3 regions of the Vibrio panuliri genome follow, and region 2 is predicted to be linked to each of the others. Evidence: predicted binding sites of a transcription regulator. Region 2 holds the regulator's gene; each other region holds the start of a gene.
What was found. Region 2 encodes PurR, which represses purine synthesis genes. Its sites were predicted from a motif close to TNANGNAAACGTTTNCNTNA; they were not measured.

Region 1 (2,276 bases), 920 kb from region 2:
TACTATCATTTAATAATATCATGGAAATATGACAAACAATGCCCCTACCTTGGTAGGAGCATTGGCAGTACTAACAATTAAAGCATCACGAGGTAAACTAAGAACACCAATGAGAGCACGTAAATCACTGGGTGCACTTCTTTACCGCGTCCAGCCACCAACATCGAGAAGCTGTAACTCAGGAAACCCATCGCCATACCATTTGCAGGCGAGAAACTGAGAACCGTGAACATAATCGTAAAGAACGTAGCAATACGTGATTCTTTGCGATCCCAGCTAATTTGTCCTAAACGCCCAATCATGTAGATACCGACCACCACCATCGCAGGGGCCACCATCGCTGCAGAGAAAATCGAGAAGATTGGGTACATAAATAGCGACAGCGCAAATAAACCAGCAACCATCACTGCCGCCAGACCTGTTTTGGCACCTTGTGAAGAAGCAATACCCGATTCAGAGAATGCGGTAATCGACGTGGTCCCCAAGATGGAACCAATTACCGTACCACCAGCATCCGCGACAAGAGCAGAACGAGCATTCGGCACTTTGCCATCATCATCAATAATGCCAGCATCACGCCCCACACCAACGATGGTGCTCAAGCCATCAAAGAAATCGACAATCAGGAAGATCAAAACGATAAACAGCAAATCAATCATCTTGTCTGCGGTTAAGCCCGAAATATCAAATACTGCACCAAACGTTCCTTCAATACTTGGGGGCATCGAGAAAATCTGCTCAGGCATTGGGGCATTATTGGTCCCCATCAGCAAGTCAGCAATGATGGTCAATAGAATCGCAGAGACAAATGAAATAAAGGTCGCGAGCTTAATATCACGGATCATACATCCCAAGGCGATAAAGATACTGATGTATGCAATCAGCACTTGTGGAGTAGAAATGTCACCCATACTAACCAAGATGATCGGGTTAGAAACGATAATGCCCGCGTTTTTCAAACCTAAGAAGGCGATAAACATGCCAAGCGAAACCGTGATCGCCAATTTAAGGTCTTCTGGAATCGATTCAATCAGGGTTTTGCGAATATTGGTCATCGAGAGAATCAGATAAATGATGCCTGACAGGAAGATACCAAACAGGGCCTCATTCCAGACCAAGGCCACCGATCCGCTAAGCAGCATACCTTTGAAGAAACCATTCATGCTCATACCGGGGGCCAACATCACAGGGTAGTTACCCCAAATACCCATAATCAACGTCGCGATCGCTGCTGACAGTGCGGTAGCCGTAAATACCGCCCCTTTATCCATACCAGGAATACCACCTAGAATCGCAGGGTTGACTGCGAGAATATAGGTCATCGCAAGGAAGGTAATAAAACCCGCATACAGCTCTGTACTGACGGTGGTTTTGCGCTCAGAAATCTTAAAGATTGACTCTAAAATTTGCGGGGATTTTTGCTCTTTAAGGGTAGATTCGAGACTCACTATGTAACCTTTGCAACTGTAAAAATAGTAGATGGATACACATGCTGAATAGAGAAATCTTGGTGAGTACACCAAAATTCACTGTAGTCACCAAGATAGGCTCGGTGGTAGAAACATCCAGTCCAATTCACTAGACATATACAGCACGTAAACGTTTGCGCGGATTGTATTGATTTAGAGTAAAAATTCAATGATTTTTGCGCCAGATAACGAAATTAGCCAAACGTTTGCGTAAAAAGTCAGTAAAAAACCCTTTGTTACACAACAACACGCATAATACTCAATCGAAGCTAAAATCATCCTCGACGGTTTTTACTGACCAAGACACTAAGATCATAGTTAACGGCGTCAATTGGTGGTTTTCCTTGTGATGATCCTTAAGATCGTGCTACTCTTCGCCTCCATTTTTCTGACCTATTTTTCACCACTCAAGTGATGCTTCTCGGTCAGTGCTATCTTTAAACTGTCGACTCTTCTCGACACCATCCAACCTAATGTGGAACGTTACATATGGGCAAAGGTACTCTATATATCGTCTCAGCACCGAGTGGCGCGGGCAAATCTAGCTTGATCTCAGCGATGCTGGAAACTAATCCAACATACGCGATGAAAGTATCTGTGTCTCACACAACGCGCGGCATGCGCCCGGGTGAGCAAGATGGTGTGCACTATCACTTTGTGCAAAAAGAGCTGTTTGAAGAACTGATTGAGCAAGGCCAGTTCCTTGAGTACGCTGAAGTATTCGGTAACTACTACGGCACTTCACGAGTTTGGATTGAAGACAACCTAGACAAAGGTATCGATGTATTTCTTGATATCGACTGGCAA
Region 2 (2,276 bases):
CCTATTGCATGATGAACCCGCAAACCAAATGCAAGATCTACTGACTCAGCATGGTGTGGCGGTAAATCAGGACTTAAATGAGCCTGCTGACCATATCGCAATTGAACTTGATCTGTTGGGCAATATGATTATTCGCTCAAATGAGTTGGAGCAAGAGCGCCACCTCAATGATGCGTTGATCGAGCAAGAAGCGTTTATTCGTCAGCACATTCTAAATTGGGTGCCAAAGTTCACAGCGAAAAGTCAAACACTCGACGCTTTTGGTTTTTACTCTTCTGTGGCCTCACTGCTGGTGGCATTCCTTGAATTGGATTGCGCCTATTTAGTGGGTGAAGAGGAATAACACCCCTTCTCATAAAATGAGAGCGGGTTTTTCGTTTGCTACTGGCGGCGATGCGGTCTAAAATCGAAGCCGCAAACGATAAAAAGACCAAACAAGTACAAACCGCTGTAAAAAAGCGGTTTTTGTATTTCTATTACTTTCTGCCAGTTTTATTCAAAAATGTGAATAGCCATGTGGCAGCTATAGAAAGGATCATACCTTATGGCCACTATTAAAGATGTTGCTCGCCTTGCCGGCGTATCAACCACGACAGTCTCACACGTTATTAACAAAACGCGTTTTGTTGCGGAAGCAACTCAAGAGCGCGTGATGGAAGCCGTCACTGAACTAAACTACGCGCCAAGCGCTGTTGCGCGTAGCTTAAAGTGCAACAGTACCCGCACAATTGGTATGTTGGTGACGCAATCAACTAACCTATTCTTTTCTGAAGTCATCGATGGTGTAGAAAGCTACTGCTACCGCCAAGGTTACACACTTATCCTATGTAATACCGGTGGTATCTACGAAAAGCAACGCGATTACATTCGCATGCTCGCTGAAAAACGCGTCGATGGTATTTTGGTGATGTGTTCTGACCTAACAGAAGAACTGAGTGAAATGCTGGACCGCCACAAAGACATTCCAAAAGTAGTTATGGATTGGGGTCCGGAGAGTTCTCAAGCGGATAAGATCATCGATAACTCGGAAGAAGGTGGCTATCTTGCTACCAAATACCTAATCGATCATGGTCACAAAGACATCGCTTGTCTAAGCGGTCACTTTGAAAAAGCAGCCTGTCAGGAACGAATTCAAGGCTTCAAGCGCGCGATGAATGAAGCGAACTTGGCAGTAAATGAAGATTGGATCTTAGAAGGTAACTTCGAGTGTGATACTGCTGTGCTAGCGGCAGATAAAATCGCAGCGATGGATAAACGCCCAACAGCAATTTTCTGTTTCAATGACACCATGGCCCTTGGTCTAATGAGTCGTCTGCAACAGAAAGGTATCCGTATTCCTGAAGATATGTCTGTGATTGGTTATGACAATATCGAGCTTGCTGAGTACTTCTCGCCACCACTGACAACGGTTCACCAACCTAAACGTCGTGTTGGTAAAAATGCCTTCGAAATCTTACTTGAACGCATTAAAGACAAAGAGCATGACAAACGCGTATTTGAAATGCATCCAGAAATCGTTGAACGCTCTACGGTAACCAAATTACCTTAACTCAATGATTATTATAACAATAGCCGATGTGAGATTAGTCGGCTATTGTGACTCCTACCCAACTTAATTCTTGCATTAAGATCACAATTCTTTCATAGTATGGTGATACTTTGAAACAGAAGTATTTAATCTTTAGCAAGGCAAATTAAGTCACGCACAGGGCAAACCATTCTGAAAAGATGGGACGCAAAGCTTCCGGCCTAAACTTTTATGCACAGCATAAGACGTATGGTAGCGGGGTTGCCGATGGTAGAAATGCGCGCGTTAACGGATTATTCTCCTATTTCCTGCATAACTGCTAATCTTTCGGACCTGATTTGGTGGCGTATTGACATACACATACACCGAGAAAGTACTGAATGGACAAACCAATTCTTAAAGACTCGATGAGGCTCTTTGAGCCGCTAGGTCGTATTAAATCTCGCTCTATGTTTGGTGGGTTTGGGATTTTTGCAGACGAAACTATGTTTGCGTTAGTTGTAAATAATAAGCTTCATATTCGAGCAGACAGCATTCTCGCCAAGCAGTTTAAACAACAAGGATTCGAGCCGTACGTGTACCACAAACGTGGGTTTCCTGTTGTCACTAAATACTTCGCTCTGAGTGAAGATTTGTACAGTAATAGCACCAAAACGCTTGAGATTGCACGTGAAGCACACGCACAAGCTCAAGTTGAGAAATCAGCGCAAGCTGAAACAAAACCAACTCGCATTAAAGATTTACCGAA
Region 3 (2,276 bases), 1.2 Mb from region 2:
AACGAAAACCAGATTCCCTACTCGCGCTACGCGCTCTATGGAATGACAGAAATAAGGAACGATGAAAGCCAAGTTCCCTACTCGCACTCTTTTGCTCTTAAAGACTCAGAATGACACCCGCTAGAGATGCACTCATTAGGTTTGCCATTACACCCGCTGCAATTGCGCGGAAGCCAAACTTAGAAATAAAAGTACGTTTCTCTGGCACTAAGCTACCTAGACCACCAATCAGCATTGCCATACTTGAGATGTTGGCAAAACCACACAGTGCAAAAGTCACAATCGCTTGTGAGTGCGCGCTAAGCAATGGCTTGGCTTCAATTAGCTGAATAAATGCCACAAACTCGTTCACGACAATCTTGTTACCAATCAATGCACCAGCAATCGTAGCTTCACTCCAAGGCACACCAAGCAACCAGGCAACAGGCGCAAATAGGTAGCCAAGGATCAGCTCGAAGCTCAGCTCAATACCAAATAGCCCACCAGCCCAACCAAGTAGACCATTCAGCAGTGCAATCACACTCACAAAAGCCAACAAAGTCGCACCAACAGCAGCAGCAATACGTAGGCCTGACATCGCACCGTCCGCTAACGCTTCTACCACATTGGTTGCTTTCGCTGTATCTTCGTCTTCAAGCAACACTTCTGGCTTCACTTCTTCACTTTCTGGCATCATGATTTTTGCCATCAGCAAACCGGCAGGCGCTGACATAAATGCTGCAGCAATGAGGTAATTAAGCTCGACACCCAGTGACGCATAACCCACCAAGGTACCACCTGCTACTGATGCAAGACCACATGTCATCACCGTAAAGAACTGAGAGTCCGTCATATGTTTTAGGTAAGGACGCACAACTAAAGGTGCTTCGATCATGCCAACAAAAATGTTTGCTGTTGCAGAAAGGGATTCAGCACGACCAATACCCAAAAGTTTTTGTAGACCACCACCAATTAGGTTAATCACCTTTGGCATCAGGCCAATATGATACAGACCTGAAATCAACGCTGAGAAGAAGACAATAATACCGAGTACGTTGATTGCAAAAGTAAAACCACCTGTCGCGAGACCGCCAAATAGAAACGCAATACCTTCTTGACCGTAGTTGATTAGGTTAGAAACCGCTGCAGTAACGTTACCTAAAGCTTCTTTGCCCGCAGGAACGTAAAGAACAAGCAAAGCAAAAGAGATTTGCAAAGCAAACGCTAATGATACCGTTCGGTAATTAATATTTTTTCTATTTGTAGATAGTAGCCATGCGGTAAGCAAAATAGCCACAATACCAAGGATTGAGTTCATAAAATGAATCCGACAAAAGTGGGGGAATAAGATTGGCGCCGGATAATAACCGCGAAAAAATGAGATGCAAATCACATTTGTTGCAAAGTTGTGGTTTTGAGTGGTTACTTTTAAACCATCAGTGTAACCACATGTTTTATAAAGAGATAAACGATTGCCAAAAACTATTATTTCCAAATGGAAAATATGTTTCTGACTTAAGAAATAATAACTAAACGTTTGGTCGGCTAATATACGGAGCTAATTGAACATCCCAATGGCATGGTGAACCAATCTTTTTTTTGATGAATTCAATGACTGCAGAGGTTTTTTTCGGCATATAGTGACGGCTTGGATAAACTGCATAAAACGGCATGCTTTGGCTCGCGCGCCACTCTGGCAGTAATTGGATCAGCTGGCCTTGTTTAAACTCATCACGAATTAGGTAAGTCGCTAAATAAGCAATCCCCCACCCTGCAACCGCAGCATCACGCACCGCTTCAGCTAAGTCGACAGAATAGTTACCACTCACCTTAACCGCTAGTTGCTGCTCAGTATTGCTAAAACTCCAGTTGGTGTAGTCACGTTCCCAACTGCGATAGATCAGACAATTGTGCTCTGCTAGCTCTTGCGGATGAGTCGGAGCGGCGTGGTGCATAAGATAATCTGGAGAAGCGGCAACGACGAATTGGCAATCCGCAATACGCTGCGCTACGTAGCCCTCAGGCAACCGCTCATTATTGGTGATCCATAGATCAAGCCCTTCTTCGAGCATGTCGACTTTGTAATCAAACAGGTGCACTTCTACCTGCAAATCTGGGTGTTGCGCCCGAAGCTCTTGAATCGCCGGAATAATATGCAAGGTGCCAAATGATTGTGAAAGTCCGATTTTCACTAAGCCTTCTACTTCATCACGTTGACTTTCAATCTCGGTTTGCGCTTCATCGATAGTGAGTACAATCTGTTGGCAATGGCGGAAAAATCGCTCACCCGCTTCGGT

Region 1: a site for PurR is predicted at 1,664-1,683, ahead of GZK95_RS00565 (NCS2 family permease). Genes of this name have one in related genera too.
Region 3: a site for PurR is predicted at 1,440-1,459, ahead of GZK95_RS10335 (NupC/NupG family nucleoside CNT transporter). Genes of this name have one in related genera too.

Annotation. Positions count from the first base shown of each region.
Region 1 covers NZ_AP019654.1:125,544-127,819, reverse strand. The annotation lists gene GZK95_RS00565 (NCS2 family permease) at 78-1,448, opposite strand; purine riboswitch at 1,513-1,612, opposite strand; gene gmk (guanylate kinase) at 1,959-2,276, shown strand, end outside.
Region 2 covers NZ_AP019654.1:1,047,808-1,050,083, reverse strand. The annotation lists gene torD (molecular chaperone TorD) at 1-343, shown strand, start outside; gene purR (HTH-type transcriptional repressor PurR) at 545-1,549, shown strand; cyclic di-GMP riboswitch class I at 1,700-1,797, shown strand; gene GZK95_RS04795 (TfoX/Sxy family DNA transformation protein) at 1,909-2,276, shown strand, end outside.
Region 3 covers NZ_AP019654.1:2,290,004-2,292,279, forward strand. The annotation lists gene GZK95_RS10335 (NupC/NupG family nucleoside CNT transporter) at 98-1,297, opposite strand; gene GZK95_RS10340 (LysR family transcriptional regulator) at 1,509-2,276, opposite strand, start outside.